One region of the Bradyrhizobium pachyrhizi genome, then DNA from elsewhere that is predicted to be linked to it. Evidence: riboswitches for the same ligand, from Rfam matches in the RefSeq annotation. Region 1 holds a riboswitch; the other holds the start of a gene.
What was found. A riboswitch is a leader RNA that binds a small molecule or an ion and turns the genes downstream of it on or off. The one in region 1 is predicted to bind S-adenosylmethionine.
Positions count from the first base shown of each region.

Region 1 (5,403 bases):
GGCGCGCTCGATCTCGCCGGCACCGAGCGCACGCGCGATCGCGGATGCCACGCCGCCGCCCATCGCGCCGCCGGACATCGTCATGGTCAGGATCACGCAGGGAAACACCAGCGCCATCGCCGCAAGCGACTCGACGCCGAGCCGGCCGATATACGAAGTCTCCGCGATGACGACGCAGGTGCCGGCGGAGAGCGCGATCACGTTCGGCCAGGCCAGCCACAAAAGTGTGCGCAGGATCGGCCCGTCGAGCAGCGCATTGCGCGCCGGCTTGGTCACCGGCGGCGGCAGCGGCCGCTCTTGTTCATCAACAGGTATTTCGGCGAGGCCGAGATCGGACATTTCTACTCCCACGCGCGATCTGGGGAGCCGCGCCATGGTGTTTCCCTACCATGGGCGCGGCGGAATCCACGTGCGCGGGACGCAAGGGGGGCCTGCGCGATTGCAGGTGAACCCGGATGAACCTTGGCGCTAGCCGACCGACCAGACGAACGGTGCGCCGGCGGTGCTATTCGGCTTCAGATGCACCGGAATATGCCGCCCGCAGCCGGCGGCCAGCCCTTCGAACAGGCCGGTCAGCACGCTGGCGCAGGCCGGATGATAGTCGGCGACATCGGCCATCAGCTTCCAGCCCTGCTGGCGGATTTCGAACTGGCCCTCGGACTCCGTGATGTCAGCGACATCGTCCTGCGACTCGAACAGAGTGCGCAGGAATGCGGCAAATTCCGTGGCACGGCCACGGCTGCCGCCGAGCGCCTGCGCGACCTCGTCGTAATACTGCATGCCGATCAGCTTGCCGGTGAGATGCAGCAGATAGCTCGCATCCTCCGGGCCGAACACCTGCACGATGACCGGCGCGGCCGTCTTCACATATTCCATCGCGTAGTTGCGATAGGCCTTTTCCAGCCGCGGCTTCGGCCAGCTGTCCACCGGCAGCGCCGGCGCGGTCCCGGGATCGAACGGCGGCGCCTCGAGATGGCGCGCGAACACCAGGCGCTGATCGAGCTCGAGCGGATGATCGTATTCGCAATAATAGCCCTCAAGCCCGTCCTGCCCGTCGACGCTCTGCTTGGTGCAGACGAAGCCGAGCCGCAAATGCCCGAGCGCGACGCCGTTGTTGGCGTGCCAGCCGCGCAGCATCGCGCGCGAGACCTCGCCGGGCACGCCGCAGATCGCCGTGCCCTTCCAGATCCAGCGCGGCGGCGGATAGCGAATCCAGGCCTTGCGGTCGGTCTCGTACATGTATTCGACATGCACGCCGCCGATCCAGTTGGAGAGGTAATGATACTGCGCGGCCGCGACCGCCGGCGGCAGGCCGTCGAGGCCGAGCTTCTTCAAGCCGGGCAGGAAGCGCTCCTGCTGCTGGCGGCGAAACACGCGGAAGACGAACTCCGCGGCGTCAGTCGTGCCGCGCCGCGTGACCACGGTGAGGATCAGCCCGGTGAAGAAGGCATGATAGAGATCGGCGACGCCGCGCCACTTCCGCCATTGCGCTTCCTGTGCGCTTTCGCCTGCGGTCATGTTCGCTCCCTGGCTGTTGTTGGCGAGGCGAGCTCGCATGCGCAATCGTAGCCCGGATGGAGCGAAGCGCAATCCGGGGCAGCTCAATGCGCGTATGCAGCGTCCCGGATTTCGCTATGCTTCATCCGGGCTACGGAACACGCGCGCGAAACGGAATTGCACCCGAAATCCTTGGAGAGCTTCTGGAAGTGTGTCATCGGCATAGACGCGACGCAACTAGACACATATTCGGTGTCATCGCCCGACTCGATCGGGCGATCCAGTATTCCAGAGACAGTCGTTATCGATGGAGAAGCCGCGGCGTACTGGATTCCCCGCTTTCGCGGGGAATGACAGCGGCGGAGGAATTCCGCTACACGCGAAAATGCTTGGAGAGCTTCAGGCCCTGCGCCTGATAGTTCGAGCCGATGCGCTGGCCGTAGAGCGCATCGGGACGCTCCAGCATCCGCTCATAGACGAGACGGCCGACGATCTGGCCATGCTCGAGGATGAACGGCACCTCGCGCGAGCGCACCTCCAGCACGGCGCGCGCGCCCTTGCCGCCGGCGCCGGCATAGCCGAAGCCGGGATCGAAGAAGCCGGCATAGTGGACGCGGAATTCGCCGACCAGCGGGTCGAACGGCACCATCTCCGCGGCGTAGTCCGGCGGCACCTGCACCGCCTCTTTCGAAGCCAGGATGTAGAACTCGCCGGGATCGAGGATGAGACTGCCGTCGGGCCGCGCCTTGATCGGTTCCCAGAAATCGTCGACCGCATAGCCGCCGCGGCGATCGACATCGACCACGCCGGTATGGCGCTTGGCGCGATAGCCGACGAAGCCCCCCGAGCTCTCGCCGGAGAGATCGACGGAAAGCGCAACGCCATGGGTGAGATCGGCATCGTCGATATCGACCAGCCGCTCGGCGGCATGCAGCGCATCGAGCTCGTCGGCGGTCAACGTCGCCTCGCCGATCCGGAAGCGGACCTGGCTGAGCCGCGACCCCTCGCGCAGCAGCACGGGAAACGTCTTCGGGCTGATCTCGGCGTAGAGCGGGCCGTGATAGCCGGCGCCAATCATGTCGAAGCGGCGGGTGCCGTCGGCGATCACGCGGGTGAAGACGTCGAGCCGTCCGGTCGAGCTCTTCGGGTTGGCCGCGGCCACGATCTCCGGCGGCAGCGCCAGGCTCTCCAGCAGCGGCACGATGTAGACGCAGTTGGTCTCCAGCACCGCGCCGTCGGACAGATCGATCTCGTGCAGCTTCAGCTCGTCGATCCGCTCGGCGACGGTGGCATCGGGGCCCGGCAGGAAGCTGGCGCGGACCCGGTAGGCGATGTCGCCGAGGCGCAGATCGAGGCTGGCCGGCTGGATCTGGCTCTCGACGAAGTCATAGGCGGGCAGAATGAGGCCGGCCTCCGCCATCTCCGCGATCATGCGGTCGGGCAGGATTCCGTTGGATTCGTCTTCCAGCGTGAACGACACGATGCGGTCCCTCGGCGATCCCTCGAGATGGCCCAAAAATCATACTCCAGGCGGCCATCAAGCCCCAAAATATGGGCTTTTACGGGTTATCCGATGACCGTCTTGACGGAAAGGGCGCGAGGGAATATCAGCTGCACTTATCCCGTGGTGATTTGAGCCGGCCGGCTTGCAGCCACGTTAAATAAGTCGCTAAACAGGCCGGGGACAGTGTGATCCCGGCTTGTGGAGCTTGCTCCAGGCCGGTTTTTTTGTGGCCATTCTCCAGAGGAAATGGCCACCTCGGAGGTCACATGTCTGAATCTGAAACCACGGCCCGCTTTCGTCCCGAAACCCGCCTCGTCCATGGCGGCACGCTGCGCTCGCAGTTCGGGGAGACGTCGGAAGGGCTGTTTCTCACCCAGGGCTACGTCTACGACACCGCCGAGCAATGCGAGGCGCGCTTCAAGGGCCAGGATCCCGGCTTCATCTATTCGCGCTATTCCAACCCCACCATCGCGATGTTCGAGCGCCGCATGATCGAGCTCGAGGGCGCGGAAGCCGCGCGCTCGACCGCGACCGGCATGGCCGCGGTGACCACCGCGATCCTCGCGCCGCTGAAGGCCGGCGATCATGTGGTGGCCTCGAAGGCCCTGTTCGGCTCCTGCCTCTACGTGGTGCAGGACCTGTTGCCGCGCTACGGCATCGAGACGACCCTGGTCGACGGCCTCGACCTCGACCAGTGGCAGCGCGCATTGCGGCCGAACACTAAGACCTTCTTCCTGGAGAGCCCGACCAATCCGACGCTCGACGTGCTCGACATCGGCGCGATCGCCAAGATCGCGCATAGCGGCGGCGCCCGGCTGATCGTCGACAATGTGTTCGCGACGCCGATCTGGCAGAGCCCGCTGTCGCTCGGCGCCGACGTCGTGGTCTATTCCGCGACCAAGCATATCGACGGCCAGGGCCGCTGCCTCGGCGGCGTCATCCTGTCGTCGGAGGCCTTCATCGCCGAGCACATCCACAATTTCATGCGCCAGACCGGGCCATCGCTGTCGCCGTTCAACGCCTGGGTGCTGCTGAAGGGGCTGGAGACGCTCGGCGTCCGCGTTCGCGCCCAGACCGAGAACGCGGCGAAGATCGCCGAGGCGCTGGCCAAGCATCCGAAGGTCACGCGGCTGGTCTATCCGGGCCGCCCCGATCATCCGCAGGCAGCGACGGTGAAGAAGCAGATGGGTGCCGGCTCGACGCTGGTGGGCTTCGAGGTGAAGGACGGCAAGGCCGGCGCCTTCCGCTGCCTCAACGCGCTGAAGATCTCGCGCATCTCCAACAATCTCGGCGATGCCAAGAGCCTGGTCACGCATCCCGCGACCACGACGCATCAGCGCCTGGCACCGGAGGCCCGCGCCGAACTCGGTATCAGCGAAGGCTTCATTCGCTTCTCGGCCGGGCTGGAGCATCCCGACGACCTGATCGAGGACTTCGAGCGCGCGCTGGAGCAGGTTTGAGGCAAACGCCTCTCGCGGGCGGCGTGCGCCGTTCTTTCGGCGTCGTCGTGGCCGGGCTTGTCCCGGCCATCCACGTCTTGCTCGCAGCGACCGCCAAAGACGTGGATGCCCGGCACGAGGCCGGGCATGACGAGATCGTGGGACGATTGCGCGCTATCTCTTAAAGCGCGATGAGATTAGGTTGAATCGTCATCGCGCCTTAGCTCTTTGTTTGAGCATGATCTTTTCGGAAAACCGCTTCGCACTTTTCCGGATCATGCTTTAGAGCGATTGACCTTACGTCGCCGCCGTGGTGACGCCGCCGTCGACCACGATGGTCTGGCCGGTCATGAAGGTCGAGGCATCGGAGGCGAGATAGGCCACGGCGCCGGCGATCTCGTCGGGCTCGCCGATGCGGCGGAGCGGCGTCGATGCGGTGCGGCGCTTCAGATTGTCCGGGTCCTCCCACAGCGCGCGGGCGAAATCGGTCTTCACCAGGCCCGGCGCCACGCAGTTGACGCGCACGCCCTTCGGGCCCCATTCGCCAGCGAGGCTGCGACACAGCGCGAAGTCGGCCGCCTTGGAGATGCCGTAGGCACCGATCACGGTCGAGCCGCGCAGGCCGCCGATCGAGGAGATGATCACGACCGAGCCTTTGCCGCGCTCGGCCATCTGCGGGATCGCCAGCGCGGACAGCCAGATGTTGCTCTTGACGTTCGAGCCCATGATCTTGTCGAACGCCTCGTCCGTGATGTCGAGCAGCGGGCCGTAATACGGGTTCACCGCGGCGTTGCAGACCAGGATGTCGATCTTGCCGTAATGCTTGATCGTGCCCGAGACCAGCGCCTCGACCTCGTTGCGCCGCGCGATGTTGCAGGGGATGACGAGCGCATCGCCGCCCGCCTTTTTGATGCCGTCGGCGACTTCCTGGCAGGCGTCCGCCTTGCGCGAGGAGATCACGAC
Region 1 is NZ_CP121667.1:8,301,722-8,307,124, forward strand. Features, by position in the region: gene QA639_RS39255 (MATE family efflux transporter) at 1-339, opposite strand, end outside; gene QA639_RS39260 (hypothetical protein) at 469-1,518, opposite strand; gene QA639_RS39265 (2'-deoxycytidine 5'-triphosphate deaminase) at 1,871-2,929, opposite strand; SAM riboswitch at 3,112-3,191, shown strand; gene QA639_RS39270 (O-succinylhomoserine sulfhydrylase) at 3,268-4,461, shown strand; gene QA639_RS39275 (SDR family NAD(P)-dependent oxidoreductase) at 4,738-5,403, opposite strand, start outside.

Region 2 (5,403 bases), 1.8 Mb from region 1:
CATGAGTACAGATTGTAGGATGGGTAGAGCGAAGCGAAACCCCATCGATTACACCCGCGGACGCCGATGATGGGTTTCGCTGCGCTCTGCGCCCTCTGATCAAGAGAGGCGAAACGAGATGCAAAGCTCGGACAAATCACGTCGCGAGAACGCGAAATTATGGCCACAAGCAGCGCAACACACTCTGCGTCGTCCCGGCCTGCGCCGGGACGACGAATGGACAGGACCCCGGGCTACTCTACTGGATCACCCGCTTTCGCTTTCGCGGGTGATGTTTGTCATCTTGAATCGAGACCCATCCTCATCGTCGTCCTGGCGAAAGCCAGGACCCATTACCCCGAATCTCAATTGTTGCGCGACGCTGAGGCCATGATCCCGTTCCCAATCAATTGCGGTGGTTATGGGTCCTGGCTTTCGCCAGGACGACGAAGTGGAGAATGCCGCGTGCTTGATCGCTACTTCTCCAAATTCGCATGTGGCCGGCCGAAGTCGGGTGCGGCGGAGTCCTGGCCGGTCTCGACGATGCCGCGGCGGATGGCGCGGGTGCGGGTGAAGTGGTCGAACAGCGCTTCGCCGTCGCCGCGCCGGATCGCGCGGGTCAGCTTCGACAGATCCTCGTTGAAGGTGCCGAGCATCTCGAGCACGGCGTCCTTGTTGGCGAGGAATACGTCGCGCCACATCGTCGGGTCCGAGGCCGCGATGCGGGTGAAGTCGCGGAAGCCGCCGGCGGAGAATTTGATGACCTCGGATTCCGTCACCTGCGCCAGTTCGTCGGCGGTGCCGACGATGGTGTAGGCGATCAGATGCGGCAGATGGCTGGTGATCGCGAGCACGAGGTCATGATGATCGGGCGTCATGATCTCGACCTTGGCGCCGAGCGCGGCCCAGAACGTGCGCAATCGGTCGGTCGCCGCGGGATCGGTGCCTTCGGGCGGGGTGAGGATGCACCAGCGGTTGATAAACAGTTCGGCGAAGCCGGAATCCGGCCCCGAATGCTCGGTCCCGGCCACCGGATGCGCGGGGACGAAGTGGACGCCGTCAGGCAGATGCGGCGCCATGTCCTTGACGACGGCGCCCTTCACCGAGCCGACGTCGGAGATGATGGCGCCGGGCTTCAGATGCGGCGCGATCTCGGCGGCGACCGGGCCGCAGGCGCCGACCGGGATGCAGAGGATGACGAGGTCGGCATCCTTCACCGCCTCGATGTTGGTCTCGACGACGCGATCGACGATTCCGAGCTCGGCGACGCGCGCACGCGTCTTCTCCGAGCGCGCGGTGGTCACGATCTCGCCGACCAGCCCCTGCGCGCGCGCGCCGCGCGCGATCGAGCCGCCGATCAGACCGAAGCCGATCAGCGCGATGTGTTTGAAGAGCGGAGCCGTGGTCACGATGTCACTTTCCGGCCAGGAAGTCGCGCAGCCCCTCGACCACGAGGCGGTTGGCCTCCTCGGTGCCAATGGTCATGCGCAGCGCATGCGGCAGCTTGTAATTGTTGAGTGCGCGCAGCACGAGGCCGCGCCGCGTGAGATAGGTGTCGGCTTCCGCCGCGGTGTTGCCCTTGTCGGTCGGGAAGTGAATGAGCACGAAATTGGCGACGCTCGGCGTCACCTTCAGCCCGAGCTTGCCGATCTCCTCGGTCAGCCAGTTGCGCCATTGTTCGGTGTGGGTCCGCGACATCTGCACATGCGCGGAGTCCTCGATCGCCGCCACCGCCGCCAGCATCGCCGGCGTCGTGACGTTGAACGGACCGCGGATGCGGTTGCAGGCATCGACGATATGCGCCGGGCCGAACATCCAGCCGATCCGCAGCGCGGCAAGGCCGTGGATCTTCGAGAAGGTGTGCGTCACCACCGTGTTGTCGGTGGTCGCGACCAGCTCGATGCCGAGCTCGTAGTCGTTGCGCGAGACATAGTCGGCATAGGCGGCATCGAGCACCAGCAGCACATGCGAGGGCAGCGCGGCGCGCAGCCGCTTGACCTCGTCGAACGGGATATAGGTGCCGGTCGGATTGTTCGGGTTGGCGAGCCACACCAGCTTGGTCTTCGGCGTCACCACCTTGAGGATGGCGTCGACATCGGCGGTGAAGTTGGTCTCGGCCGCGATCACATTCTTGGCGCCGTTCGCCATGGTGGCGATCGGGTAGACCAGGAATCCGTGGGTGGTGGAGATCGCCTCGTCACCGGGCGCGAGATAGGTGTGCGCCAAGAGATTGAGGATCTCGTCGGAGCCGGCGCCGCAGATGATGCGGTCGGGATCGAGGCCGTAGGCGCGGCCGATCGCCTCGCGCAGCACGCGCGAGGTCCCCTCCGGATAGTCCTCGAGATGGTCAGCCGCCGCCTTGTAGGCCGCGATCGCCTTCGGAGACGGACCGAACGGCGTCTCGTTGGCAGACAGCTTGAACACCTTGCGGCCCGGTTCCGGCACCGGGCTCTTGCCGGGCGTGTAGGGCGCAATATCGAGGATGCCGGGGTTCGGCACGGGGCGGGACATCATCAACTCCGAACAGAGCGTTTTCGAGCGAAGTGGATACCGGTTCGCGTGAAGAAAACGCGTCAAAACAAAAGCCTGGACAGACGGCTGGCTCTTACCTCAGGTCCTGGCCGATCCGTTAGGGGGCACCGTATAGCGCGTTGCGTGGCTGCCGACGAGGGCCGACGAGCGGACCGAGGCACCGGCCTTGATCAGGGCGAGCTTGATGGCCTCGAAATCGTGTCCGGTGACCGAGACCAGGAGCGCCGCGCCGTCGAAGGCGGTGTCGGGGACCGCGACGATCTCGGCGAGCGGCGCCAGCGCCCGGGCGACATCGGCGTTCCAGCCGGAGACGCGCACGCTCCAGGTCTGCACTTCGGTGACCATTGCGTCGTCGGCGACCCGCGAGATCACGAACACCGGCAGCGCGGCGGGATGGTCGGCGCGCTCGAGGAACGGCAGCCGTGCGATGATCTTGGGCGCGCCATCGGCCTCGAGCGCATTCCACCACGGCGTGCGGCTCGCGATCGCGGAGACCAGCGCGAGGTCGCCCTTCGACTTCGCCACCGCCTCGACCGCGGCCTGCGCGCTGAAATGCGACACGTAGGGCACCACGAAGCCGAAGTGAAACCGCGCGGAGTCGCGCATGGCCGACTCGCCGACGGAAACATCGGCATGCACGGCGAACGGTGCCTGCACGTAAGTGAAGGTCGAGATAATGACGCGCCAGATGCTCTCGATGGTGTCGAGCGGCAGGATGCCGCGATGACGCCGCACCAGCTCGCGCATCATGCTGGCCTCGCGCGCCGGGCGGAATGCCGAGCCGACTTCCTGGGTCTTCTTGACCTGGATCAGGCGGTCGATGATGTCGCCGCGCGCCATCAACAGGCGGTGAACCTGCTCGTCGATCGCATCGATCTCCTTGCGCAGATCCTGCAGCGAGGGCGGCGACGGGGGTGGGTTGGACATGCTCTCAAACCTTGTCGTCGGGGCGGCCCGTTGCCGCGTCGGACAGGGTCCCTGATTAGGAAAGACGGGCAGCGAAAGCAAAGAGAAACGTCGCAGGCGTGCCTTGCGCATTCGGTTAACCAATCGGCCGTGGACAGGGCTGTCTTGACGGCGGGGGGCGTGGGGACTACGTTCCCTGCGTCCCGTGGTCATTTGAGCCGGCCGGCTTGCAGCCACGTTAAACAACTCGCTAAACAGGCCGGGGACCTTATCAGCTCCCGGCCGAACCTTTGTTCAGGCCGGGTTTTTTATTGGCCTGAGGTCCGTCGAGCCCTCCCGCGCGGAGGTAGGGTCGCCTAGATGAGCAACGTGCGTCCGATACCGAGCCCACAAACCCCGAGCGATGATCGCGCCCATGAGGCCGACCATCCGTCGTCACTGGTGGCGAAGTTCGGGATGGACCAGCCGCTCAAGCTCGATTGCGGCGTCGATCTCGCACCGTTCCAGATCGCCTACCAGACCTATGGCGAGCTCAATGCCGACCGCTCCAACGCGATCCTGGTTTGCCACGCGCTGACCGGCGATCAGCATGTCAACAACATCCATCCCGTCACCGGCAAACCCGGCTGGTGGGAGACCATGGTCGGCGTCGGCCGGCCGATCGATCCCGACAAATACTTCATCATCTGCTCCAATGTGATCGGCGGCTGCATGGGCTCGACCGGCCCTGCGTCGTCGAACCCCGCGACCGGCAAGGTGTGGGGACTCGATTTCCCGATCATCACCATCCCCGACATGGTGCGCGCGCAGGCGATGCTGATCGATCGCCTCGGCATCAATACGCTGTTCTGCGTGGTCGGCGGTTCGATGGGCGGCATGCAGGTGCTGCAATGGACCGCGGCCTATCCGGAGCGCGTGTTCTCGACGCTCGCGATCGCCTGCTCGACGCGCCACTCGGCGCAGAACATCGCGTTCCACGAGCTCGGCCGCCAGGCCGTGATGGCCGATCCGGACTGGCGCGGCGGCCGCTATGTCGACGAGGACACCCATCCGCATCGCGGATTGGCGGTGGCGCGGATGGCCGCGCACATCACCTATCTCTCGGACGCCGCGCTGCATCGCAAGTTCGGGCGCCGCATGCAGGATCGCGAGCTGCCGACCTTCTCGTTCGATGCGGACTTCCAGGTCGAGAGCTATCTGCGCTACCAGGGTTCATCCTTTGTCGAGCGGTTCGATGCCAACTCCTATCTCTATCTGACCCGCGCGATGGACTATTTCGACATCGCCGCCGACCACAACGGCGTGCTGGCGAAGGCGTTCACCGGCATCCAGACGCGGTTCTGCGTGGTGTCGTTCACCAGCGACTGGCTGTTTCCGACCTCGGAATCGCGCGCGCTGGTGCATGCGCTGAACGCGTCGAGCGCGCGGGTGTCGTTCGCCGAGATCGAGACCGACAAGGGGCACGACGCCTTCCTGCTCGACGTGCCCGAATTCCTCGAGATCTCCCGTGCATTCCTGCTGGCCGCAGGCAAGGCGCGCGGACTGAAGGACGGCGGCCAGTCGTGAGCATGCAGCAGACATTGCCCTTGCCGGGCATCGCGCCGGAGCGGACCGGCGGCTATCGCACCGATCATCTGCTGGTCGCCGACATGGTGCGGCCGGGCTCGCGCGTGCTCGATGTCGGCTGCGGCGATGGCGAATTGCTGCAGCTCCTGGAGAGCCGCGGCATCGACGGCCGCGGCATCGAGCTGTCGCGCGAGGGCGTCAATGGCTGCGTCGCCAAGGGGCTCGCCGTGGTGCAGGGCGATGCCGACACCGATCTCGTCAATTATCCGGATGATGCGTTCGACTACGTGATCCTGTCGCAGACCTTGCAGGCGACGCGGCAGCCCAAGGTAGTGCTGGAAAATCTGCTGCGCATCGGCCAGCGCGCCATCGTCTCGTTCCCGAATTTCGGGTTCTGGAGGATGCGGCTGCAGCTCCTGA
Region 2 is NZ_CP121667.1:1,228,911-1,234,313, forward strand. Features, by position in the region: gene QA639_RS05515 (prephenate/arogenate dehydrogenase family protein) at 456-1,388, opposite strand; gene hisC (histidinol-phosphate transaminase) at 1,393-2,490, opposite strand; gene QA639_RS05525 (chorismate mutase) at 2,590-3,438, opposite strand; SAM riboswitch at 3,613-3,692, shown strand; gene metX (homoserine O-acetyltransferase MetX) at 3,778-4,983, shown strand; gene metW (methionine biosynthesis protein MetW) at 4,980-5,403, shown strand, end outside.
Region 2: it holds a riboswitch for S-adenosylmethionine, as region 1 does, so the genes downstream of both, metX (homoserine O-acetyltransferase MetX) here and QA639_RS39270 (O-succinylhomoserine sulfhydrylase) in region 1, are expected to answer to the same signal.